Regions from separate parts of the Veillonella sp. AS16 genome, predicted to be linked through region 1. Evidence: a T-box and tRNA genes for the amino acid it is inferred to sense, from the RefSeq annotation. Region 1 holds a T-box; the other holds one or more tRNA genes.
What was found. The T-box of region 1 lies ahead of thrS (threonine--tRNA ligase). A T-box ahead of a tRNA ligase gene usually reads a tRNA of that ligase, here a tRNA-Thr.
Positions count from the first base shown of each region.

Region 2: it encodes a tRNA-Thr, which carries the amino acid that the T-box ahead of thrS (threonine--tRNA ligase) is inferred to sense. The anticodon was not compared.

Region 1 is NZ_AZYX01000007.1:569,706-586,393, forward strand. It holds gene HMPREF1521_RS02815 (DUF2075 domain-containing protein) at 1-1,108, shown strand, start outside; gene HMPREF1521_RS02820 (hypothetical protein) at 1,207-2,538, opposite strand; gene HMPREF1521_RS02830 (DUF898 family protein) at 2,962-3,276, opposite strand; gene rplT (50S ribosomal protein L20) at 3,418-3,768, opposite strand; gene rpmI (50S ribosomal protein L35) at 3,815-4,012, opposite strand; gene infC (translation initiation factor IF-3) at 4,031-4,549, opposite strand; gene HMPREF1521_RS02850 (DASS family sodium-coupled anion symporter) at 4,804-6,303, shown strand; gene HMPREF1521_RS02855 (MFS transporter) at 6,466-7,671, opposite strand; gene thrS (threonine--tRNA ligase) at 7,830-9,740, opposite strand; T-box leader at 9,881-10,109, opposite strand; gene HMPREF1521_RS02865 (hypothetical protein) at 10,297-11,286, opposite strand; gene HMPREF1521_RS02870 (DUF4911 domain-containing protein) at 11,383-11,727, opposite strand; gene HMPREF1521_RS02875 (U32 family peptidase) at 11,729-12,970, opposite strand; gene HMPREF1521_RS02880 (O-methyltransferase) at 12,970-13,575, opposite strand; gene mltG (endolytic transglycosylase MltG) at 13,599-15,005, opposite strand; gene HMPREF1521_RS02890 (DUF1292 domain-containing protein) at 15,140-15,436, opposite strand; gene ruvX (Holliday junction resolvase RuvX) at 15,459-15,878, opposite strand; gene HMPREF1521_RS02900 (IreB family regulatory phosphoprotein) at 15,878-16,138, opposite strand; gene alaS (alanine--tRNA ligase) at 16,308-16,688, opposite strand, start outside.
Region 2 is NZ_AZYX01000011.1:5,696-22,383, forward strand. It holds gene grcA3 (autonomous glycyl radical cofactor GrcA3) at 1-14, shown strand, start outside; gene pflA (pyruvate formate-lyase-activating protein) at 87-803, shown strand; gene HMPREF1521_RS04205 (2-hydroxyacid dehydrogenase) at 925-1,878, opposite strand; gene alr (alanine racemase) at 2,037-3,149, shown strand; gene HMPREF1521_RS09035 (PepSY domain-containing protein) at 3,469-4,461, opposite strand; gene HMPREF1521_RS04225 (PepSY domain-containing protein) at 4,827-5,390, opposite strand; gene fliB (flagellin lysine-N-methylase) at 5,547-6,446, shown strand; tRNA gene HMPREF1521_RS04235 (tRNA-Thr) at 6,590-6,665, opposite strand; gene HMPREF1521_RS04240 (hypothetical protein) at 6,724-7,353, opposite strand; gene HMPREF1521_RS04245 (hypothetical protein) at 7,350-8,030, opposite strand; gene HMPREF1521_RS04250 (hypothetical protein) at 8,282-8,941, opposite strand; gene HMPREF1521_RS04255 (metal ABC transporter substrate-binding protein) at 9,153-10,058, opposite strand; gene HMPREF1521_RS04260 (metal ABC transporter ATP-binding protein) at 10,207-11,037, shown strand; gene HMPREF1521_RS04265 (metal ABC transporter permease) at 11,030-11,848, shown strand; gene HMPREF1521_RS04270 (Fur family transcriptional regulator) at 11,911-12,315, shown strand; gene HMPREF1521_RS04275 (anaerobic C4-dicarboxylate transporter) at 12,507-13,847, opposite strand; gene bioA (adenosylmethionine--8-amino-7-oxononanoate transaminase) at 14,034-15,422, opposite strand; gene bioD (dethiobiotin synthase) at 15,576-16,331, opposite strand; gene HMPREF1521_RS04290 (YeiH family protein) at 16,682-16,688, shown strand, end outside.

The DNA.
Region 1 (16,688 bases):
ATTAGCTGAATGTATCCATAATGGCTATATGGCACAATATATTACTTCAAACGCTGCGCCGCGTAATGTATATAGCACCATGTTACAAAAAGGATTTAAGAAAACAGAGATTAAAGCATTATTCCAAAGTAGTGGTACTTTCCATACACGCTCTAAAAATGCACTTCAAATTGCAATTGTCGATGAAGCACATAGACTACGTGAAAAATCTGGAATGTACCAAAATGAAGGTGAAGACCAAATCAAAGAAATCATTAATGCCTCCCTCTTTAGTGTTTTCTTTATTGATCGAAATCAACGTGTTACCTTTAAAGATGCAGGTACTATTGATAAAATATTAAAGTTTAGTACTGAGCAAAGGGCTCTTGTTTATGAAGGTGCACTAGAATCTCAGTTCCGTTGCAATGGCTCTGACGGCTATTTAGCTTGGTTAGACAACGTTCTTCAAATTGCTGAAACAGCAAACTATGATGGTTTTGAAGGAGATTATGACTTCAGAATTTTTGATGATCCTAATACAATGTATTCTGCTATAAAAGCAAAAAATAAGATAAACAATAAATCTCGAGTTTTAGCAGGCTATTGTTGGGATTGGCCAAAGGAAGGTCGAACAACTTCTCTTGTAAAAGATATTCAAATACCGGAACATAATTTTGGAATCAGCTGGAACTTGGGAAATTCTACTACATATTCAATAGATCCAGATTCCATTAATGAAGCGGGCTGTATTCATACCACTCAAGGCCTTGAATTTGAATACGTAGGTGTTATTATCGGTGATGATTTACGTTATGAAAATGGCAAACTCATCGTAGATATTAATAAACGTGCTAAAACAGATCAGTCTATCAAAGGTATCAAAAAACTTTTAAAAGAAAACCCTGAGGAAGGACATCGTATTGCAAATGAAATTGTAAAAAATACATACCGTACATTAATGACACGTGGTCAAAAAGGTTGCTACATCTACTGTACAGATAAAAAATTAGCCAATTACTTCAAATTAGCCTATAATCATCAGTTAAGCTATACTTACAGCGAACCTCAAGTTGTTCTAGCAGAACAACCACTAGCGGCTGATAAAATAAATTCCAATATAACAAAATAGGGTTTTAATAACTTGATATAGTAAAATGAGCCTGTAGCACTATAATAGTATAGTGCTACAGGCTCATTTTTAATTATTATTCAACTCATAAATAGCGTCTACTTGGTATTCTTAATATCATAAGTAACCATTTCTTTTGGCATCTTAGCCCCCAGTCCAATTTGGAATGTATGATAATAGTCCTTATTGTTATTAGTATCCACATATTGCACAATATCACGAAAATCTTTTTCCAATAGATTACTATTATTAGACATAATAAAGTGCATATATACATATTGTTTATCGTGAGATATTAACATATACAAAGTTGTTTTAGGGCGCTTAATTTGCAAATATACCGATGGCATAGCATCATTCCATACAGTAGCAAATTGAATTGGTTGTCGCATCGAATATTTATCAGACATAATGATACTTCGTACAACTTTTGGGAATATATTTTCTAAATGCTGCATATCAGTATCAGCTATCGGCATCACAATAATTCCTTCTTTATATTTATCACTATCATGTATATACATATACGAATTGCTTCTATCTACCCGTACCATCTTGCTTGTTTTTAATGTTAAGAAAGTAAAATCATTGACTTTTAATGACTTACTTTTAGAAAGGATATCTTTAGCAGGCTCAATAGATGGTAGTACATAATTTGCCAAAGGTGACATTATAATTTCTTTAGTCTTATCTACACCTTGTTCCTTCAATGAATTCAACTGTTTTTTAGGTGTCAAATTGTAACCTATATGATAGGAAATTGTAGGTGTATCCTTCATTGTAAAATTAATACTTCCTACCATCGGGCTCCCCTTAGCATATACTACATCCCATGTAGCTTTTTCTATAGTAGGATACGTAAATTTACCGGCATATAATGAAGGATTAGGTGCTTTATATACTCCAGCTGTCTTCTCTGCAATAGCTTTCATATCATCAATAGTCAACTTGTTATATGGAATCTTACTATCTTCCCAATTATTTCCAGCTGGTTGGTGTCGTAATTCATAGGCCATAATCCCATTAGGACTCATGATCATTGCCTGTTTGAAAGCAGAGGTGCCATCTGAAATTTTTTCAGTATTGCCATACCTACTTGGATATGGCATAGTAAATTTTATATTTGCTCCATCCTCTTTTAAAATAAATACTGTTGAGGAAAAATCTAACGAATGGTTTAACTCACGATTTGAATAAATTACCTCATCTAAATCTATATCACCATTACCTACCACAGCTTTGGGCATATAATGTTTTATCTCTGCTTCAACTTCGCGTTCCATCTGTTGCGCATCTACATCAATCTTACGATAGTTCTGATATGCATCCTTTGGAATTGCAGAATCTCCACCTGGTATATTAATATCAATCGCATGACTTCCCAACGTAATACAACTTAAACATAGTGCAGCCATCAACACACGTTTCATAATAGACTCTCATCCTTTCACATAATGATTCTTAAATATTATATATGTATAGAATATCATATTTTATTTGACCTATAGTAGTACAATATAATTATAGAATTAAGGAGATGATACATATGAGATTTACAAAACGTATACTCGTCATGACCTTTTTAGCCGTGACTGCTGCTGTATCTACAGGATTTGCATATGATTATGTATGCAATGGCTCTCAAACAAATTGTAATACTAATGCTCAGTACAACTGTAATAACAATAGCTATACAACTTGTAACAATAATAGCCAAAGTTATTGTGGCCCAAACTCTAATACAAGAGGATGCGGCGGATATAGAAAATAATATAACGGATACGACAGACAAAGGCCTATAGTACTGAATGTGTACTATAGGCCTTAATACTTAAAATATATTTCTTATACTATTACTCCATAAAGTGTGTATGCTTAACGCGCCAATGTGTCATTTTATTAAACAACCAAAGGCTATAAATACCGAAAGTAATAAAGGTGAAGAACCACCATTTAATATAACTGCCAAATAGTTGTGCCCCGGTTCCATCAAAGTAAAGTCGTTTACCATTGATAATCGTATTACGGCAAATCCAGCTTCGGAACATAACCTCCGCCCAAGGGAATGCAATGCCGAAGGTACATACCGTAATCAGAAAAGCTGCCAGAGTGTACCCGATATATCCGAATACAGAGCCTTCAAATCGAGATTCCATTTGTCCTGTCATAAAGTTCACTCCTCATAAAATAAATTTACATAATAGATATATTATACATTATTAAGCAGATTAATTCATCTTATGAGTACTGCTTTCACCATACAAAAAAGGACCCTCATCAGAGAGTCCTTACTATGTATTGTTATGCTATTAAGCGTTTTTAGCTACATCAACAAGTTTAGCGAATGCTGTTGCATCGTTAACTGCAAGGTCAGCCAACATTTTACGGTTCACTTCAACGCCTGCTTTAGTCAAACCGGCTATGAAACGGCTGTAAGTTGTGCCGTTGATGCGAGCCGCTGCGTTGATACGAGCGATCCACAATTGACGGAATTCGCGTTTTTTCGCACGACGGTCACGACGAGCGTAGTACAACGCTTTCATTACTGTTTCGTTAGCTTTTTTGAACAAACGGGAACGTGTACCGCGGTAACCTTTAGCTAATTTTAAAATCTTTTTATGACGTGCATGAGCTGTAACGCCCTTTTTCACTCTTGCCATTGTATATTCCTCCTAAATTACGATAGTATCGATTAACTGTTAACGATTAAGCGTATGGTAAACATTTAACTACGCGTTTGTAATCAGCTTTTGCAACCAATGTAGCTTTGCGTAAATTGCGTTTACGAGCTGGAGATTTCTTTTCAAGAATGTGGCTTTTGAAAGCTTTTGCACGCTTGAATTCACCAGTACCTGTTACTGCGAAACGTTTAGCCGCTGCGCGACGAGTTTTAATCTTTGGCATAATAATCCTCCCAATACATTACTTACTTACTAAAATCATGGTCATGTTACGACCTTCTAACTTAGCTGCTTTTTCAATAGACGCCGTTTCTTTGAGTTCATCAGCAAAACGCGTCAATACCGCCATGCCGAGTTCAGGGTGTGAAAGCTCACGACCGCGGAACATGATGGTTACTTTTACCTTATTGCCTTCCGCCAAGAATTTGGATGCATTTTTCATTTTAACGTAAAAGTCATGGTCTTCAATATGTGGACGTAATTTGACTTCTTTCAAAGTTACGATTTTTTGTTTTTTCTTCGCTTCTTTCTCGCGTTTTTGCTGTTCATAACGATATTTACCGTAGTTCATAATACGAGCTACCGGCGGTTTAGCGTTAGGTGCAATTTCAACAAGATCAAGATGCTGTTCTTCGGCTAATGCCAACGCCTCACGGCCGGACATAATACCGATTTGTTCATTTTCAGGACCTACGACACGAAGTTCGCGGGCACGAATCTCTTCATTAATACGTGGTGTATCCTTGCTAATAGCGTTCACCTCCAAGAGAAATAAAAAAACGGATGGCAAACACCATCCGAATAGAGTTCTCTATATATAACCTCATACTTCTCGATATCAGGTGAGTGGCGGATGGCCTCTGCTTCATAAATTACTTAACTATAATAACAAATACCATGATGAAAGTCAAGAACTATATGCCTGCTATTTGCTATGGTTTTTATGATACAATAAAGTACAACCATTTGTCTACCTAAAGAACCATTTGTCTACCTGAAGAAAGAGGTTTTATCATGAGTACAACTGCTCCTCTCAATTCATCTCCCGCTAAAGCGCGTACTACGATCCAGAACATGGGACTGCTACTCGCTTTTATCGTGCTGGGCGGTATTTTATTATTACCGACACCGGAAACCTTATCCACCGGCGGACATCGCATGATCGGCGTTCTCGCCTTTGCCATTATTTTATGGATGACATCCGCCGTATCGTATCCGGTAAGTGCCACCATGATTACGGCCCTTACTGCATTATTATTAGGATTCGCTCCTAATCCCGAAACACCTGCCAAGGCTTTAGGTACGACCAATGCCTTAAAGCTCATCATTTCCGGTTACTCATCACCGGCGATGATACTCGTAGGCGCCGCCATGTTTATTTCCGTAGCCATGCGTAAAACAGGTCTTGATCGTCGTATCGCCATGCTCGTTCTCTCCAGTGTCGGCACCAAAGTGAGCCGTATTTATCTGGGCGTTATCATTACAGGGCTCATTCTCGCCTTCTTCGTACCGAGTGCAACGGCTCGTATCGCCTGCTTGGCTCCGATTATCATCGGCATTGTTGAAAATTTAGGTATTGAACGTAAAAGCCGCGTCGCGGCTCTTCTCATGGTAGGCGCCGTACAGGCGGATACATTCTGGAACATCATGATTCAAACGGCAGCGGCTCAAAACCTCGTCGCGGTAGGCTTCATGCAAACTCAGATGAATACCACCGTCAGCTGGATTGACTGGCTCACAGCCGCTGCACCGTTTTCCATCATAATGGTTATCATCACTTATTTTGTAACACAGGCATTAATTAAACCGGAGTTTAAAGAACTCGTCGGCGGCGATGTACAGCTTGCCAAAATGCGACAGGAAATCGGTCCCATGTCCTTGGATGAAAAGAAACTATTATGTATTTCCCTTGGACTCCTTGCATTATGGGCAACAGGCGGTAAGTTACATACCATCGATACGACGACTACAACCATCATCGCGATTGCTCTATTCTTCTTTCCGGGAATCGGGATCATGGATTGGAAATTCGCACAACAGCATATAGACTGGGGCTCCATCGTTATGTTCGGCGCCGGCATCGGCCTAGGCTCCGTATTGCTAAAAACAAAAGCGGCAACCTGGCTTGCTCAAGTATTCGTAAATGCTTTTTCCCTCGAAACGGCCAGCGTATTTTTGCTTATCGCCATCATGGCGGCATTTCTCATCGTTATCCATTTAGGATTTGCCTCGGCAACAGCCCTCTCATCCGCGATGATTCCTATTGTTATCTCTATCGTTATGGGTCACAGCGCGGACGGCCTCAATCCGCTAGGCGTGACCATGCTCATGCAATACGCTATCTGCTTCGGTCTAGTATTACCTGTAAACTCACCTCAAGGTATGGTGGCCTACGGTACGGACACATTCGATGTAAAAACATTTATGTCTACCGGTATTCCGTTGACCATCATCGGCTATGTGATGATACTCATATTTGCATTAACATACTGGCACTGGATCGGGATTGCATAAATCTCTATATATCCTAAATATTTTAAATAAAACATACTATAAAAGGCTCTGTCTTATGATATATCCCCCCGTGGGTACATATCACTTACGACAGAGCCTTTTATATACATTCCAATATAAAACTATTATATTCTTTTCAATGTAAAACTTTCAAAGAACTATTTATTCCAGTTCCTTACCTTTTAGTTCAGGAATTAAGAATATTGTTGCTAAAATATCGATTACATAGATAATCGCAAGGAAAGCGATTGCCACTTGGTAAGAGTACAATGAAATAATCATACCCACTACCATCGGGCTAAAGCCGCCGACCGCACGGCCGATGTTAAACAATACATTTTGAGCCGTCGCACGGGCACTCGTCGGGTAGGCTTCAGCCATCAAGGCACCGTAACCGCCCATCATACCATTTACAGAGGCACCTAAAATGGCACCGGCAAATAACATAGCGGTTGGATCAGATAACTGAGAGTAAACTAAAATGGAAACAACCGCACAGGCCTGGAATAAAACAAATGTCGGTTTACGACCAAGCTTGTCGGCTAGTCGTCCGAATAACCAAATGCCGACCATCATACCGCATACGGTAACAGCGGTCCACAGACCGGACTTTGTAAGGGAAAAACCTAATTGCTTACTCAGGAAGTTCGGCAACCAGATCATGATACCGTAATAACCGAAATTCTGTACAGATGTAAGAACGGCTACACCGATAGACGTTTTTGCGGTTTTAACATCTTTAACGAGAAGTTTGAACGATTGCTTATGAGAATGCTCATTAGTTTCCTTGCTCTGCACAAAGATGTCCGGCTCATGTAGTTTAGAACGGAAAATCCATGCCACAAATGCAGGGATGATCCCCACCATAAACATACCGCGCCATCCGATAACAGGAATTAGGACAGGTGTTAAGAGAGCCGCTGCCAATACACCTAATTGCCAACCGATGGCCACATAGCTGGTCGCCTTAGCGCGATGCTTAGCCGGCCACGCCTCGGCGGCCAAAGCCATACCGATACCGAACTCACCGCCTAGACCAATGCCGGCGATAGTACGGTATATAAGAAGATCCCAATACCCTTGTGCAAAAGCACAAAGGCCGGTAAAAACAGCAAAGAGCACAATTGTCCATGTCAACACGCGAACACGACCGAACTTATCCGATAAGGTACCGAATACAAACCCGCCGACTACGGCCCCTATCAAGGTCCACGTTACGAGAGAACCCGCCTGCCCCGTAGACAATCCTAGATCACCCGAAATCAGGCTCAACATAAAGCCTAAAATCAGGAGGTCGAAACCATCCATAGCATAACCGATAGAGGAACCGATAACGGCTTTCCAGCCATATGAATTTACATCTTTCATTTGAATTTCCTTTCGCTACTCACAGGTAACAATTAAAGAGAACATAAGAAACTCCCCCTCTATATAATCTCATCACCATTAAATTATACAACCTAATCGTAATTGTACAAAATATGAGGGGAAGTTTAAAACATTGGAAATACTAAAATAGTAAATAATTAATTACGTTCTTTAATTTCAATTTTAACAGCATTGAAGAATTCATCGAATGGAACGGAGCCCAATTCATCGCCGCCGTGTTTACGCACGTTAACTGTGCCTTCTTCCACTTCCTTATCTCCTACAACGAGCATGTACGGTACCTTCGCCATTTGTGCCTGACGGATTTTATAGCCGATTTTTTCGCTGCGGTCATCCACTTCTACACGTACATAGTCGTGATGCATTTGTTTAGCCAATTGCTTAGCGTATTCAACATGTTTTTCGGAGATAGGCAAGATTTTAACTTGTACAGGGGCCATCCATGTAGGGAATGCACCTGCATAGTGCTCAGTCAAGATACCGATGAAACGTTCCATGGAGCCGAAGCACGCACGGTGAATCATGATAGGTTGATGTTTTTGACCGTCTTCACCGATATATTCCATCTGGAATCGTTCAGGAAGGTTCATATCCAATTGGATAGTACCGCATTGCCATGTACGACCTAAGGAATCTTCGATATGGTAGTCGAGCTTAGGTCCGTAGAAAGCGCCGTCACCAGGATTGATTACGTAATCAATACCCTTAGCTTCGATAGCATTGCGTAATGCATCCGTCGCCTGTTCCCAAATAGCATCGTCGCCCATCGCATTATCCGGTTTTGTGGATAATTCCACATGGTATTTCAAACCGAATTGGCTATAAATGCGATCGAACAATTCGATAACTTTCATCAACTCAGATTGCATTTGATCTGGCAACATGAATACGTGAGCATCGTCCTGTGTGAAAGCACGAACGCGGAATAAACCGTGTAACGCGCCGGATAATTCGTGACGGTGTACTAAACCGAGTTCCGCATAGCGCAACGGCAAATCGCGATAGGAATGCATTTCGTTCTGGTAAACCAAGATACCGCCCGGACAGTTCATCGGTTTAATTGCATATTCTTCATCATCAATGATTGTAGTATACATATTTTCACGGTAATGATCCCAGTGACCGGATGTTTCCCATAAATGTTTATTCAGGATAATCGGCGTACGAATTTCTTCATAGTCAAAATCATGATGAACTTCGCGCCAGAAATTTTCCAATTCGTTGCGAAGAGCCATGCCTTTCGGTAAGAAGAATGGGAAACCAGGACCTTCTTCTTTGATAACGAACAAGCCGAGTTCTTTACCGAGTTTACGGTGGTCACGTTTAGCCGCTTCTTCAAGCATGTGAAGGTATGCATCTAGTTCTTCTTTTTTCTCGAATGCTGTACCATAAATACGTTGCAACATTTTATTCTTTTCATCGCCGCGCCAGTAAGCGCCTGCAATGCTTTGTAATTTGAAAGCTTTCACTTTACCAGTGGATGCCACGTGAGGTCCTGCACAAAGGTCGATGAAATCGCCTTGAGAGTAACAGGAGATCACAGCATCTTCAGGAAGGTCTTGAATCAATTCCACCTTGTAGTCTTCGTTTTTAGATTTGAAGAACTCGATAGCTTCTTGACGAGGCATAACAGTTTTAGTAATCGGTAAGTTTTCTTTTACGATGCGGCTCATTTCCTTTTCGATTTTACCTAAATCTTCAGGAGTCAAAGTATGTTCCATATCGATATCATAGTAGAAACCTTTATCGATAGCGGGTCCAATAGCCAATTTAGCTTCAGGCCATAAACGTTTAACAGCTTGAGCCAAGATATGAGAAGCTGTGTGGCGCAAAGTATGTTTACCTCCGTCATCTTCAAATGTCAGGAATGATACTTCAGAACCGTCGACAAGTTCCTCGCGAAGGTCAGTCAATTCACCGTTTACATTTGCAGCGAGAACTTTTTTCGCCAAGCTGTTAGAGAGTTGTTTTACTGCTTCCCCGAGAGTAGTGCCTGCAGGATATGCCTTTGCGCTACCATCAGGTAAAATGATTTTTACATCTGCCATTTCTATTTCCTCCAATTTATAAACTAGGATAGATTCTGTCACTACTTTCACCCATTATGCCCACATACCACACAATACATATGCATCGAGTAAATGTTTTGGTAAACCGGGTAATAAAAAAAGACCTTCTATCCCTACCAACAAGGGACGAAGATCATTCGCGGTTCCACCCTAGTTAACTACCTATACCGAACGATATAGTTAATTCACTTCATTAAGCCCGATAACGGTGGCGGCCGTATTTGCCTACTCAGGTTCGACAAATCAGTTTAAAGGGGGTAATTCCGATATATGTGTAAGGCATTTCCAGCATCCGCCTCTCTCTGACACACAGGGATATGAGAATCATGTCCTTTGCATAACTTTTACTAGATTATAGTATCATAGAGGACTAAAAAATTCAATACAGTTTAACTGTAAATTTCATAAAAACTATAAGCCGTAATTTTTATAAAAGACAAAAAATGTAAAGCTTCTCTTCATTTATATGGAGATATTTATAAAACGTATAGGCCCGAGATTAACCTCGAGCCTATGTTAGTGTTTATAGTATTATTTATCGTTTGAAATTCGTAGACAACATCGCGCCGATTACCTTTTCCAGTTTACTGCTGGAAAGATCCGGACCTTTATAAAGGGTCAACAGAATATCGTTGGAATTATCCTGCTTGGACACCATCATAACGCCGCTACCTCGTGCACCGTTATCATCGTAATCCTTCGCAACGATAACGAGGTTCAGATAATGGTCCTTCATGTATGTGTATACCTTGCTGGTACGTGCGGAGGAACCGATCATTTTTGCGATATTCATGCCGCGATTGAACACGATTGCATTTGCATTATGCGGATTCGCCGCCAATTGTTGACGCTCCTCATCATTTAGAGGCATGAGATTCACCATGAGGGAATCCCCCTGCTTACCGCGGAACATGGCCGGCATCGTTTCGCGCACATCATCAGGAATACCCGTATCGGCAGTGAGTTTCAACTCCTTAGGTACGTTCATATACAGAACGCCTTTGCTGTTACGACCCACTTCAGTTTTACTGATATCCACGGCGCTCAGCATAATGGAATCCTTGATGGTGAACACTTGGTTCGCCAACGGCTTTTCAGGCACACCGCGACTCGCTAATTGCACTTCGCCCTCTTTGGTTTTCTTCAGGGTTTCCACATTCCATTTCGCACCTTTTTTATCCCCGTCACTCGGTTCGGTGAAAGCATTCGCACCGTCCTTCGTACCCACATAAACATAGGTCTGAGCAGGGATAATCGTATCCGGTGCACCGGCTTTATTGAAAGCCGCACCATACAATACATTCGGAATCACGTTGGATCCGACCTTTAAATTATTGTTTTCCTGGCTTTCCACATCAAAATTGATATTCCCTGTAAACGTAAGATCAGGTCCATGGTTAATCACAACCACTTCTCCCGCTTGAGGGATAACAACGGGGCCTACAGGACCCGCCATAGCGACGCCTGCCATAGACACACCGAGACAAGCTGTTAATAAAGCACGTTTCAAGATAGACTGTTTCATAGATTTACTCTCATTTCTCTATTATTTCACTATAGCCTGATAAGCTATACACCAAAATTCGGCATCATTACAAATACACTGAGCAATGACACCATGTTACCCTTCTATTGTTACATATTCGGGCAGACTTTGCAAAATATCAATAGCCAGAGACCTGGTCGATGGCGTGCAGCGCACCATACATAGGCCCTCATTATCAACAGAGGTCATCACGCCGACGTACTCATAGCCTTCGATGATACGATTGACGAAATTCGTATGCTTCGGATCGATATGAAAGTACACATATGCTTCTTCACCGGAGTCAGACTCATCAGGAGCCTCTTCAAAAGCCCCTATGGAGCGGCTCGGCACCAACGGATCATCGGACAGAACCGCTTGATTCCGATTCGATAGCTCCGAAATTTCCGAATGATTCGTCTCTAATCGAATACCGCTCATATCAGTCTTCCTTCTGCTTACACTCGCGGCGCATCATGGAATACGGCTCAAGAGGCGTATCCATGTAAAGGCGGACTCTCATTTGCGCATGCGGTGCCACATCGATAGGATTGCCGTCCTCGTCCGTCATCTTCTCGATAACGGCTTCGACTAAATCACCTTTCGGCTGACAGAATTCAACCTTATCACCGACCTTGAAATTATTGCGTTGTTCAAGATCCACATATTTTTCTTCTTCGTTATAGCCCAGAACTAAACCGATGAAGTCGTGACTCTGCGTATTCGTGGATTTGCCGTAGTTTTGTGCGCTTTCATCAGGGCGACCTTCGGCAAAGCCGTCAGTATACGGACGATGAGAGATTTTTTCCAATTCCTCGATCCATTCAGGACGTACATACCAGTCCTTGCCTTCTTTCAAATATGTATCGATAGCCGTACGGTACACCTTGGCCACCGTCGCAACGTAGTGAACGGATTTCATACGGCCTTCGATTTTAAGGCTGTCTATGCCGGCCTCATAAAGGTCAGGAATGCGATGAATCAGACACAAGTCCTTGGAGTTAAAAATATAGGTACCATGTTCATCCTCTTCGATGGGATAATATTCGCCGGGACGATTGGACTCCACAAGAGAGTATTTCCAGCGGCAGGATTGAGAACATTGACCGCGATTCGCATCGCGATTTCCCGTCATATAGTTCGATAGAAGGCAACGGCCCGAGTAAGAGATACACATGGAGCCATGAACGAAGGACTCGATTTCGATATCTACATGGTCCTTCATTTCTTTAAGATCCGCCAGCGATACTTCGCGAGCCGCCACGACACGGGCGGCACCCAATTCTTTCCACATCTGCACGGTATGCCAGTTTGTAGTGGACGCTTGCGTACTCACATGTAACTCAAGCCCCGGAGCCACGCGTTTTGCAAGGCTGAAAATCCCCATATCCGCCACAATGATAGCATCGACACCGATGCTTTCAAGAAATTTCAAATAATCCTCCAGGCCTTCAAAATCCTCATTATGAGGAATGATATTACAGGTGACGTGGATCTTCTTGCCATGAGAATGAACAAATTCCACCGCTTCCTTCAGTTCCTCATCGGAGAAGTTCGAATTTCCCGCGCGAAGTCCGAAGCGCTTTCCCGCGCAATAGACGGCATCCGCACCATAGCGAATCGCCATCTTCAATTTATCCATATTGCCCGCCGGGCAAAGTAATTCCATAAAATGTTCTGCCATTATTTGTTGTGTCCTTTCCACACACTCACACTCATACCGTCCCCCATAGGGTAAATCGTGGTATTAAATAATTCTTTATTTTCTACAAAGTTCAAATATTCCTGTAATCGTTTAACGATTGTCTTAAAGCGCTTCGGCGCTTCTTTTTCGCCGCGCACGTAACCTCTGAAAAGGACATTATCCGCGAGGATAACGCCGCCTTCTTTCACATGCGGCAAAATCAGTTCCAATTGTTTTAAATACTGACCTTTCGGTCCATCCAGAAAGACGAGATCATATTCACCGACAAGGTTCGTTAACACCTGAGACGCATCACCTTGAATTAAGGTAATCGCATCCGCATAGGCGGATTGATCAATATAATATTTCGCCATTTTATGACGCACCTCATCCAGTTCTATGGATGTAATATGGCCTCCCTCATCGAGCAAAGGAGCCATCAGCAGTGCGGAATATCCAATGGCGGTGCCCACCTCCAACACGGAGGTGGGCCGATATAATCCTATTAATTCTTCAAACAGATGTACCTCCGATTCTCGCAAAATCGGTACATCATTAAGCATCGCATAAATACGCTGTTCATTTAAAATATCATTTAATGTCATGAAAGTAGATAGATTCTCCTACATTATCGATAATTGTATTGATTGGAACTTGTCCCGCCGGACGGATTCACGGGTTGCGGTCGCTGTACCTGAATAGGCGGCACATTCGACTGCGATGAATTCGGAATCACGTTCTGCATCGATTCCGGTGGCGTTGTAACAGGAATCGTCGTCGGTACATAGTTACTGCCGGAGTCGGCATTCGGTGTTGCCGCCGGTGCACTCTGTGCAGCTTCCGGTGCCGTCGTGACAGGAATCGTTGTCGGCGTATACTTAGTAGTCGGTTCTACATCAACATATTGAGAATCCGCTTCCACCGCTTCCGCCGAACTGTAATTATAATTAGGCTCAGTAGTAGCCGCAGCCACGTCATAGTTAGGCCCTGCCGCCTGCGCCGCGGATTCATTACCGGACGGCGTGGAATCACTGCCGTAGATCTTATGAACCGCCGCTAAATGTTCCTCATAGGTTTTAGAGAAGTGATTATGGCCTTCTTTATCCGCCACGAAGTACAAATAATCCGTATTTTCGGAATGAAGTACCGCATCAAGGGATTTTTTACCGGGATTTGCAATCGGTCCCGGCGGTAAGCCTTTGCTCACATATGTATTATAAGGGCTCTGTAATTGAGTATCCCCTAATGTTACATGTTCCTTCGCATAACCGAGTACATAGGAAATCGTCGCATCGGACTGCAATGGAATACCATGGGCCAACCGTTTTTTAAATACACCTGCAATAGTCGGACGATCCGCATCAAACAGAGATTCACGTTCAACAATAGACGCCAATGTCACAAAGTCGTGAATACTCATATGTTGAGCCTGGATCTGCTTTTTTACGGCCGGAGTCAGATAGCGATTCATTTCATCCGCCATCATTTGAATCACGTCACGCGGCGTCGCATCTACAGGGATCTCATATGTGCTTGGAAATAAAAACCCCTCTACCGGATATGTTTCAGGCTTTGTCCCCTTCATATACGGATAAGGTACAAAGGTCTTCGCTTCCTCTAAAAAGTCCTTCGACTTCATGATCTTATTCTTCTCGAGCTCAATCGCGATATCGCCTACCGTGTAACCTTCCGGAATAGTCAGACAAATTGATTTTACATGACCCTCCTGCAACAGGGAAATGAGTTCTTTCACAGACACCTTATTCGGAATCTGATAATGCCCCGTTTGAAGCTTATCACCGGTACCGCTCAACAACAGCCACAGCTTAAAGCCCTGAGTGGAGCGGATGAGGCCTTTTTCATAAAGCATGTCCGCAATTTCAGATCCTGTTTGATTCTTATCGATGACCACCACTTGAGATCCATCATCCTGGGCAAATGTATTCGGCATATAGTACAATGCACTGAGGCCGCCTACGATAACCAAGATTCCTACGATAATAATAATACAAATATATTTTAAGGGTTTTCTCACGATATTGAGTTCCTTTCTATCAAATAAGCGTCAATTGTCACTCTATTATACCATAAACTCTATATTTCCCCTATGAAGTTCAGGACATAAAAATAGCGCATCACCCAATGGCAATACGCTACATTTACAATGGATTACTCGTCGTCATCCATATCCTCATACAATTTTACCAGAGCTTCGAAATGTTCATCATCTTCATCCAAAGGCACATATTCCTCTACGCCTTCTTCATTTGTTTCGATACGGGCCAAGATCATATATGTATCATCTTGACCTTCATGGTCAGCCTCTTCCTCCTGCACATGTACAAGAACGGCGTATTCTTGGCCTTCATGATTCAAAACAACGTCTTCCGTGAAGTACTGTTTCTTACCGTTTTCGTCTTCGAATTCCAAGTAATACACTTCGCCTTCAAAATTTTGGTCAACCATTGGAAACCCTCCTTTTAAATACTTATTTATTAAACTGCAAGCGATCTAAATATCCTTGCAAAATTACAACCGCTGCCATCTTGTCGATCACAGATTTGCGTTTTTTACGACTTACATCAGCTGCGATGAGTTGGCGCTCCGCCATGACGGTGGATAACCTCTCATCCCAATAAGTAACAGGTAAATCGATGACTTCTTTCATCTTGGCGACGAATTCCTCCGTCTTTACAGCCCTATCCCCTTTGGTGCCGTTCATATTTTTCGGCATTCCCACGACCAGCTCATGCACCTCGTATTCGGTGATGAGTTCCTGCAGTCTGTGAAAGTCCTTTTCAAGGGATGTTCTGCGAATGGTTTCTATGCCTTGCGCCGTCATGAGCAATGCATCACTGCAGGCGATGCCGATAGTTCGGCTGCCTACGTCCAATGACATAATCCTCATTACAGTTTCTTAGCCTTTGCGTATTCTTTTAATAATTCTTCAATCAAATCATCCCGCTCTAAACGGCGAATGTCGGATCGTGCATTATTATAACTTGTGATATACGCAGGATCACCGGAGATAAGATATCCCAGAATTTGATTGATCGGATTATACCCTTTTTCTTGAATCGATTGATAAACGCGAGTAAGTACCTCTTCAGCTGTTACCGGTTCATCTTCAACTTTACGGAATAACATAGTTTCATCGGAAACCTTCATGCATATCCCTCCTTTTCAGTACATCAGGCGAGGCCCGTCCTTGTGAAAGACGAGACTCAGCCTCGTATGCTAACCGTCCGACTCGGGCAGTTAATCTTAGCTTAGGTTACGTATATAACTGCATAGTATTAAATAGTATATATCAATAATAATTATACAATTATATATATTATTGTAACATAGATGACAAAGCATCTCCACCTGCTTTAAGTGCATCCGGTAATTTATCCGGTTCCTTGCCGCCCGCTTGCGCCATGTCAGGACGACCGCCACCATTACCGCCCGTTACCTGAGCGGCAGCTTTTACGATATTACCTGCATGAGCACCTTTACTTACGATATCTTTAGATACCTTACATGCAAAGCTTACCTTATCATCACCTATAACGGAACCTAGGAGAACCACACCGGATCCGCCGAGTACATCGAGGGCCTGATCCGCATAATCTCGAAGTTCATCCATCGTATTAACCCTAACGGATGCGAAGATGGCGTCGACACCGTTAATACTCACCTTAGCGGATACGATATCAGCAGCACCGCTGGCGGT
Region 2 (16,688 bases), on a different contig from region 1:
ACCAACGTATCTAATCGAGGTTTTCTATGACAGGACGTATTCATTCGGTTGAAACGATGGGTACGGTTGACGGTCCGGGCATGCGCATGGTGGTTTTCCTGCAAGGATGTCCCATGCGCTGTGCTTATTGTCATAATCCTGACACATGGAATGAGGCCAGTGCAGACGCTAAATTCATGACCGTTCAGGAATTATGGGATCAGTTCGAACGTAACCGCCAATTTTATACTAATGGAGGTATCACCGTCACCGGTGGGGAAGCTCTCATGCAAATTGATTTTGTTATCGAGCTTTTCACATATTTCCGTGAAAGAAACGTCCATACCTGTTTAGATACAAGTGGAATCTGTTTTGATCCCCACCAGGAGGTGGCCTACCGTAAATTGCTCAGTGTCACCAGTCTCGTCATCCTAGATCTGAAAGAAATCGATCCAGCCAAGCATCTATGGTTAACGGGTAAACCGTTGGAGCCCATACTCGGGTTTGCCAGATTGACGGCTGACGTGGAAGTTCCGATTTGGGTTCGCCACGTAGTGGTTCCGACCATTACGGATAATGCCGATCGACACTATCGGCTAGGATTTTATCTAGGGTCCCTGAAGAATTTACAAGCTGTTGACTGTCTGCCCTACCACGTTATGGGGGTTGCCAAATACAAGGAACTAGGTATTGACTATCGTCTTGAAGGCATACCCGCCGCAACAAAGGATATGGCTGCACAGGCATCAAAAACAGTATTGGAAGGCATCAAGGCCTATCGTCGCCATTGGTGGAATCCCATCAAAACACAACAACAATCATAATCAAGTTTGAGGATAACTACCTCCCTTGATATATATACACATATATACTGGGACTTGATCTATGATATTGCCCTAATCAATAGAGCCGCCCCCATACAACCGGGGACGGCTCTTATTGCGTTTATTTAGATACTACATTAATCGGTTCGCCTTTAAAGAAAGCCTGTACATTATCTCGGATGATACCCACGAGACGCTGACGAGTTTCAAGGCCCTTCCAGCCCATATGTGGCGTGATAATCACATTATCTAACGTATATAACGGACTATCCTCTGCAGGCGGCTCCACCTCCTGCACATCAAGGCCGGCACCGCCAATGCGTTTAGCAGCTAATGCTTCACAAAGGTCCGCTTCATTTATAAGGGGACCACGACCAGTATTCACAATGACCGCATTAGGCTTCATCTTAGAGATTGTTTCTTTATTAATAAGATGTTTAGTTTGGTCATTCAATGGGCAGTGTAATGTAATATAATCACTATTAGCCAGTAATTCATCAAGGCTCACATAACGAATACCGTCGCCATCAGTCTTTGGTGTGCGTGTATGAATAAGAATATTCATACCCAGAGCTTTCGCCACTTTTACCACTTCCATACCGATGTGACCTGCACCGATAACACCTAACGTTTTACCGTTAACTTCTGTATGGCTCACCTGTAGATATTTTGTAAAATTGCTGCGGTCCCCTTTCGCAAGCATCGCAATCTGCTGCTGCATGGTGGATGCAAAATTAAGGATCATCATAATCACCGTATGTGCGACGCGTTCCGTGCTATAGGCCGGAATATTACATACGGTGATGCCCTTTTCTTTCGCCGCGTTAAGGTCGATATTATTATAGCCTGTTCCCGCTTCTACAATGAGTTTCACAGTGTCAGGAAATTTTGAAAGCAAGTCCGCATCTACTGGTATTTCTTTTGTAACAACGACACGAGCACCTTGAATCCGTTCAATAAGTTCGGCATTTGTGCTATTATCATAAACCTGTACATCATTGGATAATATGGAAAAATCTAATGCCTTATCGTAATTCATTTTACTGGCATTTACCACTACCACGCGTTCGTTCATGAGAGCCTCCTCAAATTCTTGTACAATTATAGAAAACTTGTAATATCATATATATTAATTATACTACATAAAAATTATAAATTTCTTTCATAAAAGTATTGTGTAATTCTTTAAAAGTTATACAATAAAAGTAATGTTACACAGAATTGAGGAAGACCATGAGACCTACCTATTTAACCATCAATACGAGTCTCGTTCGCGAGAACTTGCGTAAAATTAAAGACAGTTTACCGGAGTGGAGCACCTCTACGGCGGTCATCAAAGCAAACGGCTACGGCCACGGCAGCGTTATGATGGGCCGTATCGCCGTCGAAGAAGGCTACGAGTCCTTAGCGGTAGCCATTCCGGAAGAGGCCATTCCGTTGCGCCATGCGGGTATCATGGTTCCTATTTATCTGTTAGGGCTCACAAGACCGCAATCCTTTGAAGTCATTGCAGATACAAATTCCATCCCCGCCGTATGCGAATCCACCGATTTAGCGGCACTTAATCAGGTGGCGGACAATCACGATATGATTATCAGCGTCGCCGTCGCCGTCGATACAGGTATGCATCGCATCGGTATCCGTCCCGAAAACGCCGTAGATTTCATCAAAGAGGTGGAACAATATCCAAATCTGGCTGTTGATGGATTCTTTTCACATATGAGCAACGCCGATGCGGCGGATCAGACACATGCGCACAGCCAGACGGAAAAATTTCACAAGATGGTCGATGAAATTCGTGCATTCCGTCCTGATGCGGAATATCGTTTTTCCCTCGCCAACAGTGCGGGGCTCTTGTCTGTAAAGGACAGTCTATTTACGGATGCACGCCCCGGTATCATCCAGTACGGCATCATGCCGTCCCTTGATGTGCCGAATCGTTTAGGACTAAAACCGGTTCTCTCCTTTCACAGCGAGGTCGTACACGTACAGCACCTCGATGCGGGCGAGGGCATCGGCTACGGATCCACGTATGTAACGCCGGAACCGATGACGATTGCAACCATCCCCGTCGGTTACGCGGACGGCTATCCGCGCAGTCTTTCAAACCGAGGCACCGTTCTCATACACGGCACCCGTTGCCCTGTAGTAGGTCGTATCTGTATGGACCAGTTCATGGTATCCGTACCGAATACGATTACCGTTAAACCGGGGGATAAAGTGGTTTTACTCGGCTCACAGGGTCACGAAAGCATCTCCGCCCTTGAAATTGCGGCCCTCGCATCGACAATCCCGTACGAAATTTTCTGCGGATTCTCGGAACGAGTACCTCGGCAATATATATAACAGAAATTAATCACAGAAAAAGGCCCGTCCGTTATGGACGAGCCTTTTCTGCTGTTCCCTATACGTGTTTTACCGTGAAGTAAGTTACGTTCTTATTGTGAGAGAGTATTATATAGTGTATAACTTATGAATGGAAAGGAATCGAATTCATAAGGGGGCCCCCTGAACAATAGACGGCATAGGAGAGAGTCAATGTTTGTCTATCCTATCCAGGGGGCGCATGTGTGTTGTGTATTATGTGTGTGTGTCTTGTGTGTATAGTGTTTTTCTGTGTGTCTCAGAGTTCTTCACAACAGCATAGGGACAGCCCCAGGAAAGCTTATTTCACAGCTTTCCCTGTTTTTGCATCCAATGTGATGTTTACAGGTTTATTCTGTGCATCATGGAATTGGATATTATACAAAGGAGTTCCGTTCTTATTAGCTACGGACCAGGAATCGATACCGGTCGCTACATTGCCTGTTTGTTCATAAGCGGCATTGATAGCTACATGCGGAGGTAAAATGGTACCCGGATCGATAGCAGCTGTGTCCATGGATTTGTCATAAGCCTTTGCAGGGCCTTCTGTAACATTGCCTGTAGCTACATCTAATTTCATGGAATGCGCACCACTTGTATTGAAACCTTCTACTTCATAGACAGCCGTTTTATTTTCTGCTTTGAAAGATACATTGGTAATCTTGGAGTTACCGTATTTAGTTTCAAATTGATCTAATAGCTGGTTAGCACCTACTACGAATACGCTGTTTTCATCAACTACGCCGGATGGTTGAGCCGGAGATTTCACATTCTTCGTCGTCCCTTGTTTACCATCTTTTTTAGCGACATTTTTTTCGCCCTTAATAGGATCGGCTTTTTCAGATTTTACGGACTTTTTCGCATCTATCGGTTTGATTGCTTTATCGCCCTTATCACCTTTAATCGCTTTGTCACCTTTGTCGACTTTCATCGCTTTATCAGCCTTGTCAGCTTTTGTTACCTTTTCAGCTTTTAATCCTGTTGTATCAGCATCAACAGCATCAACTGTTCTGTTGGATGCGCGAACCACCTTCGTTTGACCAGGGGCTTTCGCCGCTGTTGCAGTGTCTATCGCCGGTACAGGAGCTGTAGGAGTCGCGGCACTAGCGGCAGCAACGGTTCCCTTCGTCGCAGTCGGTACCGGGGTTGGGTCCATAGGAGCAACAGATGTAGTTTCCTCTTGTTGTTGAGTTACTGGTACCGGTGTTACGTCTGCCGCAGTCACCGCTACGGTAGCACCGAATACACCTGCTACTGCTAAGGCTATACTATTTCTTAAAATAGACTTCTTCATGATATCCTCCTTCTGTTTCGTCGTTCTCTTTCGTTGAACTGGTACCCATGTTACAGAGGGTCTATGAACTCAAAATGTAGAAGGGTTCAAATTTCGCTCTATATCGGTGAAAGCAAAATGAATTTATCGATAATTTTCAGAAAACTTCTGTATTTTCCGTTTCCATTTAAGTCCCATATGAACACTGTGCAAAAGGCCTCTGTTCCCTTATTTACGGGACAGAGGCCTTAACGGCATCATTCTCATCACAGCATGTTATATCATTCATGAGTAAATGTTCACAAAAATGTCGCAAAAATTTCTGATAACAAAAAAACAGCAGCTTCCAAATACATCCGACATTGGAGCTGCTGTACAATTACATATTAATCATCAAATTTAACGGATAGCAATTTACCGGTCATTGCATCTATGCGCACCGCTACCTCATGAGAATCATCGGTGCCGAACACGACCTTGTAAACCGGTTTACGATGTTCGTTATGTACGGACCAGCCGTTAAGACTTACCGCACGGCCTTTAGTCTGGGCAAACGCGAAATTCACGACCGCTGCAGGCGGTAAAATCTGGCGAGGATTAAAGGCCTTCTTATTTAACGACTTGCGATAATCCCCGTCTCGTTTTTCAAAGATCTGATTGGTCGCATAAATATATATGAGCTCATATTTTCCGCTTTCATTGAAGCCATCCACTTCGTACTTGATCTGTCCCCCATCGGCATCAAAGGAGATTTCCGTAATGGCCGCATCAGGATGATTCTGAATAAATGCATTCAACAATCCGTTGGCCCCTACAATGGCCGCATGGCTTTCATCAACGACCTGTACGGTCGGCTGAACCGGCACCAATTTCGCCGATGCCACATTCGGCATGCCGAACGCAGCGGCTAACGCTAAAACTAAACTACCTTTTACAAATAAAGATTTCATAAGTTCCTCCATACATAAAGCACATGTATCTATACACTATATATTACAATTATACACTATATTCATCAGTTTCAAACATAATAATTTTCGATGCGTAAAATTATCGCCCATGATACAATGCATATAGTATTATTATCCCTTTACAAGTGAGCATTTATGATTTCTATTTATCCAACCATTTACCATACATTTCAATGCAAGGCCGACGAATGCGAAAATACATGCTGTCAGCTGTGGACGATCGACATCGATGAGGCCACCGCCCGGCGTTATCAGACGATGCGCGGGCCTCTTGGGGAAAGCTTGCGCCGCGCCATAACCGTCGATGATGAGGGCAGTCATTTTGTCTTTACCGATAAAGAACCGTATTGCCCGTTACTGAACGAACAAGGTTTATGCAGGGTCGTCTTGGAACTCGGCGAAGAAGGTCTCTGCGAAACATGTCACATGCATCCGAGATTCTATAAATATATCGAGGACTTGGAGCTTTGCGGTGTAGGTCTCGCCTGTGAGGCTTCCGTTGAACTGTTGGAGCGAGAGGTCTTACAATTTACCATCGAGGACGACGACAACGAATTCGATACGGATGAAACAATAACATTATTAAATGTGTTTCAGCTGCTCGGACTTGACTTAGATCCTGAACTTTTACGATATAAACCGACACCGAGCGCAGACTATTATGCGAATCTGTTAAGTCTCTACAAAACGACAGAACCGATCGATGCTAAATGGACAGTCCAGTTAAACGACCTCTATACCGATATACCGACCTTAGTTGATACGGTTACGAACTATGTAAAAGCTAACGGTAAAACACAATATGATACGACATTTTTCAATAAAGTCTATCAATATATTCTGTATCGACAAATCGATATGCTCGCCGACCATTCCCCAGAGGCTTTGCTCAATTATGCAAAAGACGGCACAGAGTATATCCTGATGAGCAGTGCCATCAACGGTAAGCCGCTGCAACAAGTCGCCAGATGGTCCCAACAAATCGAATACGACGAAGATAATGTGGAACTGCTGCTGCAACACTACGACGCGTAAAATGTACCAAGCCACAATTTATCCTCGATGTTACTTATTCCTAAGCTTATAAAACAGAACGTATTGTTTTTTATGCCGATGCACACCATGCCATCGATGTAAAAAAATAACCGCAAGGACAAACGGCCTTGCGGTTATTTTAGTGGAGCTGATAATAGGATTCGAACCTACGACCTACTCATTACGAATGAGCCGCTCTACCAACTGAGCTATACCAGCATATGTAGCATATGTATAGATTTATAGTACATCTATATACAGGTATTGTCAATTTATATTATTTCAATATGGTATGAAGCCATTGATTCCAATGCTGGAGCACCGAAATGGACAGTGCCGTTACGATAAACATAACCAAAAAGGTCTTAGCAATTCCTAAGTTTACATAACGACGCATGATTTGCGCAGCGATAAATACGGCATAATACTGACTGAAGGTCGTGATAAAATACGCTATATCAACTATGTATCGTCTCCACGACAGAGTATATAAGACAACCCCTATCAAATGGATTAAAACTATGATCAACGTACGTAACGCGTTCATATAGGACAGGCCATAGATGTAATTCTGTACAACCCCTTTATAAGAACCTTGACCACCGACAAGGTCCAATAAACGCCACAGAATACATCCGCCCAATACGACTTGAACTACGAGAAAAGATACACTTGCTAATGCAGTAATCCCGTCAAAATGAGGCAACCCATTCAGGAATTTAACGCCCGTAACTGAAATTACGTCTGCCACTACAAATGGTGAGAGATAGGTAACCAAATATAAAACGATGGTGGACACCACCAAGTTGATCAGAGCCTTTCTAAAGGTTCCGCCGTCAACAATATTCCAAAATGATCTGTCACTCAATTTTGTAAAAAGATGCAATATTTCTTTATACCAGCTCATAATGTATATATACCTTCAAGAATACTACAGATAATCGCAGACCCAATCATAACGGTCACACCTTCATAGACGGAACCGCTGACACAGGCACCGATAATACGTCCCACAACATTAAATAACAGCATCAGACTCAACACACATAGGCTTACCAAGCTTATACCCATAATAATTTGCACCCCTATCGGCAATGTGGCAAGGACCAACAAGACACCAAATGTTAGTGTAATCAAGGCTATCACCAGTTGACTGACCGCCATGATGTGAAGTACTCCGGTAATGACAGTCCGTACATAAAAGGTCCGTGTCCTGGCAAGTGCATACCCACCTACTGCAATAGACATGATAAGTGCTTTCACAATTACCCATAACAGATGTGAAAGGTTCCAGAAATCCTGTTGCGAACATAGCCGATTTACAAAACATCCTAAATCATGATGAGGCAGTAACGGTAAAGGAATGAATTGTAATTTCAAGAATATAGTGGAATTGCGTATGAACGATCGAATGGCCTCCATATAAACGCTATCACCTACAATGGTAAATTGATAACATATGAGTGCCAGTACCAGCATAGCGGCGAGTTGCCCATAAGCCGTATCATAACGATATATACTAGCATTTTTATCTTCAATAGGGCTCAATAAACGATACGCAAATTCTGTAAGACCGGCCAACATATGTTTCACCACCTTTCATAAACACTCAATAAAATGCCTATGTTTCACGTACATAGGCATAGATAACTTGCTATAATCAATAGTTTTAAATATATCTATAAATATATTTAAAAAATTCTATTTTATTTCATACTCATTATAGCACAAAAGCAAGGCATACAATATACCTTGCTTTTATAAGTCTATATATTTTTGCTACTAATACTGACTATGATACTATGATTTATCACTGATCCGATTACACTGTAAAGCTACGCATGTATTCCCTTTAAAAGCAGGAACCCTGCCCCCCATATAATCGCAACAAGTATCAGAAATGCCAGTATTGCAATACCGAGCGCAGTTAAACGGGAGATATTAATCTGACGGCTCAACAACGATACACTAACCCAGAAACACCAAAGTATTACCGCATATAATGAGTAAGCCAAAACCACCAGGCCAATATAACGTACATAATTTGAAAGGTTTAACACTATGCAAAGTAACAGAAATATCGTCTGCCATATAGCCAGAACACTCTTCAAAATCTGTCCATATGCCATCTCATACCAGCAAACCGTCAATACAGTTTCATAGGTTGTCTCTATATTAAATTTACCGGCAATCCAGGAAAATATAACCGAGTAAAGTGCTAGAATAAAATAAAGAAGCACTATACCGAGAGTAATCGAAAATAAACCTTGTCCTACTACCGTACCAAGCTCCGACCCCACCTCGCTCAATGGAACGCCTAAGAAAGCATCGCAGATCAAAGGGATTATCTGACTGCAGAAAATATACAGCAAAAAAGTCATCAATGTGGCAATAAAACCCTTATGACAAGACCCTTGTTCTACAATCTGAGGAATCCCCCGTTTAAACGGAGCAATTACAAGAGCCCAAATATCTGAATACCATTTTGTTTCCATTTTCCCTCCCAAAAACTAAAACTGAACTATATTGGGCTCATTATATCATATTTTTTTATAAATTAGATACTAAATATTCGCATGTAATCAAAGGACATTAACATATATAATAAAAATATATGCTAAACTTAAATTTTGTCCGCTCCCCCATTTGTTTAGCTCTCAAAGCAAATAAAACTGGCGACCCGCGGTCGCCAGTTTTATAATTATGTTATTGCAATGATGCAACAATTTTTGTAAGATTTTCATCCATCCGATCGAGATAGGATTTATTATCTTCATTACTTTCGATTGTATAAATCGTTTCGACTTTAGCCCCTACTTCTTGTGCTAATGTTTTAGACACATCAGGGCTTGCCATTTCCTCTGCAAAAATAGTTGTGATATGATTATCTTTGCAGTATTCGATGAGTTTTGCCAACTGTGCCGCATTCGGTTCACCTTCGGCAAATACATCTTCTACACTGTTCTGTTCCAACCCGAAATCACGACAGAGATAAGCAAATGCCGCATGACCTGTTACAAAATTTTTATGAGGTGCTTTGGCGAATTGATCTTCATACTTCTTAATCATAGCATCCAGTTTCGCTACATAATCGGTATAGTTCTTTTCATAATACTCTTTATTCGCCGGATCCGCCTTTACAAGGGCGTCTTTGATGTTCTTCACTTCAATCTTAGCATTCTTCAAAGACAACCATGCATGAGGATCTTCTGCACCATGTTCTTTGATTTCCTCCGGATCTGTATTTTTAATGGCTTCTACACCGTCGGATGCTTTTACAGACACGAGTTTATCATTTTTAGCCGCCGAAATGGCCTGTTCAGCCCAAGGTTCCATACCGAGGCCGTTATACACGAATAACTGTGCCGAAGATAGTTGTTTCATATTTTCCGGTTTCAATTCAAAATCATGAGGTTCCGTGCCGTCCGGAATAATCGTTGATACTTCCACCTTATCACCACCGATGGCCTTCGCAAATTCCGCCATTGCATTAAAACTTGTTACCACTTGGACTTTCTTATTTGCCTGTTCTTTCGGAGCATCATTACCGCATCCCGCAAATACAGCAGCCATCAATATACCAATGACTAACAATACCAATTTCTTGACCATAGTAGTCCTCCTTTTTTAATACTGATCGTCTACGCACACAAATAATATGACACCTCTTCTTTGTTGCAGTTGCGACTCAGTTGCATTTGTAATATAGTTATAGTATAAACGTACCAAAAATTTTGTCAATCAGAAAAGTGGTTTTCATATGTTATCAATTAAACACCTTTATTTTTCCTATCAGGGTCAACCGCCATACGTCTTGAACGACCTTAATCTACATATTCATAACGGTGATTATATATCCATCGTCGGCGACAACGGTTCCGGTAAAAGTACCTTGCTTCGTCTTATCTTAGGCTTTCTGACACCTGTAAAAGGCAGTATCAAACGGAGTACAAACAACATCCGTTATGTTTCTCAAAAGAATGATTTTTCCCACGCCGGATTTCCCATTACCGTAAGAGAAATCCTTGACTCCTATCGTAAGCTATTGAAAATTAAAGATAAAAACGAAGTAAATCGCGTTCTATCTTTAACCGGCATGACAGACTTTAAGAACCGTCTCATCAGCAAGCTGTCCGGCGGTCAGGCGCAGCGGATTTCCATAGCCCGCGCCCTCATCGGTCATCCGGACCTCATCATTCTCGACGAACCGTCTACAGGTATCGACCGTAAAAGCCAGGAGGGTATTTACGCACTCCTGCGCGAGCTCAACCAGAAGCATCATATTACAATTATTTCCGTAGAACACAATTTGGAAATGGCCCTTGCGAACTCCACGAATATTTATCATATTGCAAACGGACAGGGACATCTCTGCTCCCCGGAACAGTATGCCAACGAAATCATGCACAGTTCAGGGCGCAATCCTGTAGCGCACGCGGACTGCTCCTGTTTCACGGATGTCAGAAATAACAGCGATACAATAAGCTTAGATAATACGGCTCCAATGTGTAACGAAAAATCAAATCCACCATCAGAAGTGCAGACTGATACATTATCAAATGCTACAGCCGAGGAGGTGCACCATGTTTAATTATTCATTTATGCAGAACGCCTTCTTCGTTGCCCTCTGCATTTCTCTACTTTGCCCGTGTATCGGCATCTTTATGGTACTGCGCCGCTCCAGCATGATCGGCGACACCATGAGCCACGCATCCCTCGCGGGGATAACGCTCGGTCTGTTGACGAATACGAATCCCATTCTGGGGGCTTTCATCTTCACCGCCATCTGCGGCGCACTCATCGAGTTCCTGCGAAAATATTTCGCACACCATCTCGACCTTATCCTCACCATTATTCTATCCCTCAGCATCGGCACCGCCATCACCTTGATCAGTTCAGGTCTGTTGAAAGCAAACGCCAATGTATTCTTCTTCGGCAGTATCCTCACCGTCAACATGACGGACATGATCAGCATCGGAGCACTCACGATTCTATCGGTACTCACCCTGTATTTCCTGTATAACTCCCTACTCTACATCGCGTACGATGAGGAAGCGGCTCGCGTAGCGGGCGTAAAGGTTGACCTCATCAACTATATTTTCGCCATTCTCATGGCAGCCGCCGTATCCATTTCCATAAAAATCGTCGGTGTCCTCGTACTAAGTGCCATGATTGCCCTTCCGGTAGCATCCGCACTGCAACTGGAAAAAGGATTCAGAGTAACGCTCCTATGCTCCATCGGATTCAGTTTGCTCGCCATGATTATCGGTCTCTTCGGATCCTACTACCTCAATGTGGCGCCGGGCGGCTTTGTGTCCCTCACATCGGTAGGTATTCTACTGATCGTTCTGGTCATCAAAAATATCCGTACCATCATACGTCGACTCCAATTCAGTAAATAATAGTAAACAATAGTTTTATCTACATAAAATTAGATAAAATTAATCAGCACAGAAAGAAAATTATGAAACACTTACAGTGGCCGGAAGGCATAAAAAAGACCAAGCAGCGTGAAGCCATCTGGTCTGTATTGACAACTGCAGATAAACCCGTCACCGCCATAGATATCGCTGACCGAATCGGCGAAGGTACAACATGGATGTCCACGATTTACCGCACCTTGGAATTGCTGGAAACCAAAGGCATCATCACGCGTACCACCATTATGGGCAGCGATATGGCGTACTACGAGATTACACCGCATACGCATCGACATTATGCGGTATGCACCAATTGCGGCGCCATGGTTCCGCTCCATACCTGTCCCGTTGTAGAAATGCCAAAAGAATTGAAAGATGCGGGATTTACAGTGACGGAACACCATTTGGAAATAGCCGGTCTATGTAAAAAATGCAATAACAAGAAATAAAATGATGCCCGGCAAGTCAAACGCCGGGCATCATTTTATTTCTTTGAATATCTTATGAACACAGTATACCATAGCCTCCCGGAATGGTAAGGACTAATATAAATCTATATACAAAAAGGACGTAACTATATAATTATGTCCCTTTTACTTTCATAATATATTCTGTATTAACCGTATTTAGCTTTCACCAATTACAACATCAACGGAGCCACAACAAATCCGAGTGCTACGGAAATAGCGATGGCGAGTACGCCCGGAATGAAGAACGGATGGTTGAATACGAGATTACCGATTCGCGTAGAGCCCGTATCATCCATCTGAACAGCCCCTAACAGTGTCGGATAGGTCGGCAACACAAAGAGCGCCGATACAGCCGCAAAGGATGCGATGATGATGTACACCGATTCCGTATGTTCCGGTGTAATGCCCAACGCCAAAATTACAGCCGGCACCAAAGCCTGTGTCGTAGCCGCCTGGCTGTAGAGCAATGTGCTGGCAAAGAAGAATGCCACCGCCAACAGGAACGGATACGCCGTTACAAGGCTGGACGCTAAAGCTTTAATTTCGGGAATATGTCCTTTTACAAAGGTATCCCCGAGCCATGCAACGCCCAATACGCAGACACAAGCGGATAAGCCGGATTTGAACGTGCTTGTATTAACAAGATCGGCCGTATCAAGTTTACAGAAGAATGTAATCGCTGCCGCGATAATCATCATAAAGCCTACGATGGCATCATTCCGACCGAAGATAACCGGTTTGATGATACCGATGTTTTTAGAAATAGCCGTCGCATAAAATACGATACAGATAATGCCGATTAAGAAAATCAAAACGGAAGTCTTTGCCCCCGGCTTTAAGTGGAAATCAACACTCTTTTCGCGAGGTGGCGCCACATGACCCGCCGCCAATCTCTCCTGGTAAACCGGATCGGAAGATAAATCATTATTCGCAAATGTAGACATGATAAACGCCGTAATCATAACGCCCACAAAGGTTGTGGAGATACAGATGGCGAGCAATGTCGGATAATTCACGCCAAACGGTTCGAGAAATCCGCTCATGGCCACAACCGCCGCTGAAACAGGACTCGCGGTAATACCGATTTGACTCGCCACCACGGCAATCGACAACGGAACGGAAGGTTTAATATTCTCACTCTTCGCCACTTCCACGATAACGGGAATCATGGAAAATGCCGTATGACCGGTACCTGCCAAAATCGTAAGAAAGTACGTTACGGTCGGAGCGAGATAGTTGATATGCTTCGGATTTTTCCGCAAAATACCTTCCGCAATACGCACCAGATAATCAAGGCCGCCGGCGAGTTGTAAGGCACAAATCGCTGCAATAGCAGACATGATTATAAGGATTACGTCCCATGGAATCTGCCCCGGGAACATCCCCATCCCGAGACTCAAAAGGACTACCCCCAGTCCGCCGGCGTAACCGATGCCCATACCGCCGAGTCGTACACCGAGGAAGATGGCCCCAAACAAAATAATAATCTGCATAATTACATAAATGTCCATACGATGACCTCCTTTATACATATATAGTATCATAAGTATACTTAATTATCATAGCGAAACGGCATTGTATAGAATATAGTTTTTAAGTTTCAATATAAACCCAAAATAAGAGCCCCACGTATCGCCTGTTCATATGAGCAAGATATCGATAAGTGCGGCTCTCGTTTATTATATGCTGTTTAACCTTTATAAAATAATCGGCTTCATATCTTCCAGTACGCCGTCCTCCTCAGTGGCACGGCGAATACTGTCACCGACAATGCGTACCATATCCTCAAGCTGTTCAACGGTGGAGGCCAACGGCGGCATCAGAATAACCACATCCCCGATCGGGCGACAGATGAGGCCCTGTTCGCGGGCCAATACGGCAACCTTCGCGCCGACCGCATCATTCGGACGATATGCTTCGTGCGTTTTCACATTCTTTTCCAGCTCAATCCCCACGATGAGGCCTCGTTGGCGCACTTCTTTTACATGTTCGAGGGATTCGATCGGTTTCAATGCCTTTGTGAAAGCTTCAATCTTAGCCGGCAACTGTTCCATGACATGTTCATCTCTGAATACTTGCAACGAAGCCAACGCTACGGCGCAGGCCAACGCATTTCCCGTGTAGGAGTGACCGTGATAGAAGGTCTTTCGTTCCTCAAAGGTACCGAGGAATCCGTCAAAAATCCGCTTCGTAGTGAGCGTCGCCGCCAGCGGCATATACCCGCCTGTGATCCCCTTCGACAATGTCATGAAGTCCGGTGCCACATCCTCCTGCTCACAGGCGAAGAATGTACCGGTACGACCGAACCCCGTAGCCACTTCGTCAACAATGAGGAACACATCATGGGATTTAGTAAGCTCACGAACTCGTTTCAAATACCCTTTCGGCATGACGAGCATACCCGCAGCCGCCTGTACTAACGGTTCCATCACAAGGGCCGTAATTTCATCACCTTCACGGTCCAGGATGCGCTCTAATTCCGCCAAGGACTCTTCAAAAGCCTGTTCTCGTTCCGCTACATCCCGATAACCCCCCGGACTTGGCAAGGTAATCGGTTTAAATAATAAATTATGGAACACTTCATGGAATAGTTGAATACCGCCAACGGATACGGTTCCCAGTGTATCGCCGTGATACCCCGCATTGAGGGATATAAACTTCGTCTTTTTAGTTTGCCCAACCTGTTGACGATACTGATAGGCCATCTTGATGGCAATTTCTATGGCCGTACTGCCGTCATCGGATAAAAATACTTTATCGAGACCTGCCGGTGCCAACTCTACCAATTCCTTACATAACTGTGCCGACGGAGGACTCACAAGACCTAGCAATGTACTGTGAGCGATTTTATCCACCTGGTCTTTCAAAGCCTGATTCAATACGGGATGATTATGTCCGTGGATATTAACCCACAAGGACGATACGCCGTCATAATATTTCTTGCCATTCTCATCGATGAGATATATTCCTTCACCACGCTCGATTACTACCGGTTCCTGTGCGAGCCAGTCCTGCATCTGCGTAAACGGATGCCATACGAACTCATGATCCCATTGTGCCGCCTGTGAAAGCTGTTTTTCTGCCATTATATCACCTCATACTTACGAACATCTCTATAATTATATTAATTTTCAATTGTTCTATACGGCCCATAATATTTCTATGAACCCCTTAAAATACCTATCTTATCATCTTATCCAAAAGGAAATTCATCACGGGAAAGATAATTCATCGCTGTTTCAACGGAAATCCAACACTGTTTTCCACAACTGTTTCGAGTCTATAAAGGACCGCCCCCATCCAAGCCTTACGCTATGAATATTCGGGCCTTGATACGGCGGCAATGCGCCTACTACAGGAAGTCCCGTATACCGCTCCATATCCTCTATATTCGTCTTTAATAAAAACGGGTCCACTAATGTCGTATCATTTACGATGATTGCTTTCACGGAGATTCCGTGAGCCTTCGCATACTCGCAGGTCAATACAGCCCGGTTGATGGAGCCCAGACGACCGTCGGCAATCATAATCGTCGGTAGCTCGACGGCTGCCATGAAATCCGTAAACGTCTTGTCCCCGTAAAGAGGCGTCGTAATACCGCCCGCTCCCTCTACAAAGGTCAGATCATAGCGCGATACCACATCTAATGTATGACGCACCACCTCATCGTAATCGATGATTACATCCGCCAGCTCCGCGGCGAGACGCGGCGAATAATCACCTGCCAAAGCATACGGATTTACCTCGTGACGACGCGATTCCGGTATTCCTACAGACTGCATCAGATACGTAGCATCCTTGCTTTCCAGATCATTTCTTACATTATCCTCATCCATCGTAATGCACTCCGGAAACGGCACCGCACTGGATGATACGGGCTTCACCATTCCCACGGAAAAGCCGCCATCCTGAGCCATTGCACCTAATAAACCTGTTACGAACGTCTTCCCCACATCTGTATCCGTACCGATTATCGATATACCGAGCTGTTTCATCGGGAAACCTCCCATCATATAACAAACTATGAGTTAACTATTTCATTCTATCAAGTTAACAATCTCATTTGCAGTATACAGCCGAATCGCATATATAGTCAACTGTATTTAATTATTCAGTTTACAGACAAATTAAAAGCACAGAGTATCACTTGATTACTAAGTTGGATTAAATATTCTCTACCGTAATTAATACTAAAAACAATGAATATCTTGAATATCATGTATATTTTATTAATAGAAGTATAGATTTACGTCCCCTGACTGTGATACTATTAATTACGTAGAATATTTTACGCCGCATGATACCACATATGACGTAACTGTATGTACAGTAAGGAGGTTTTATCATGGGTA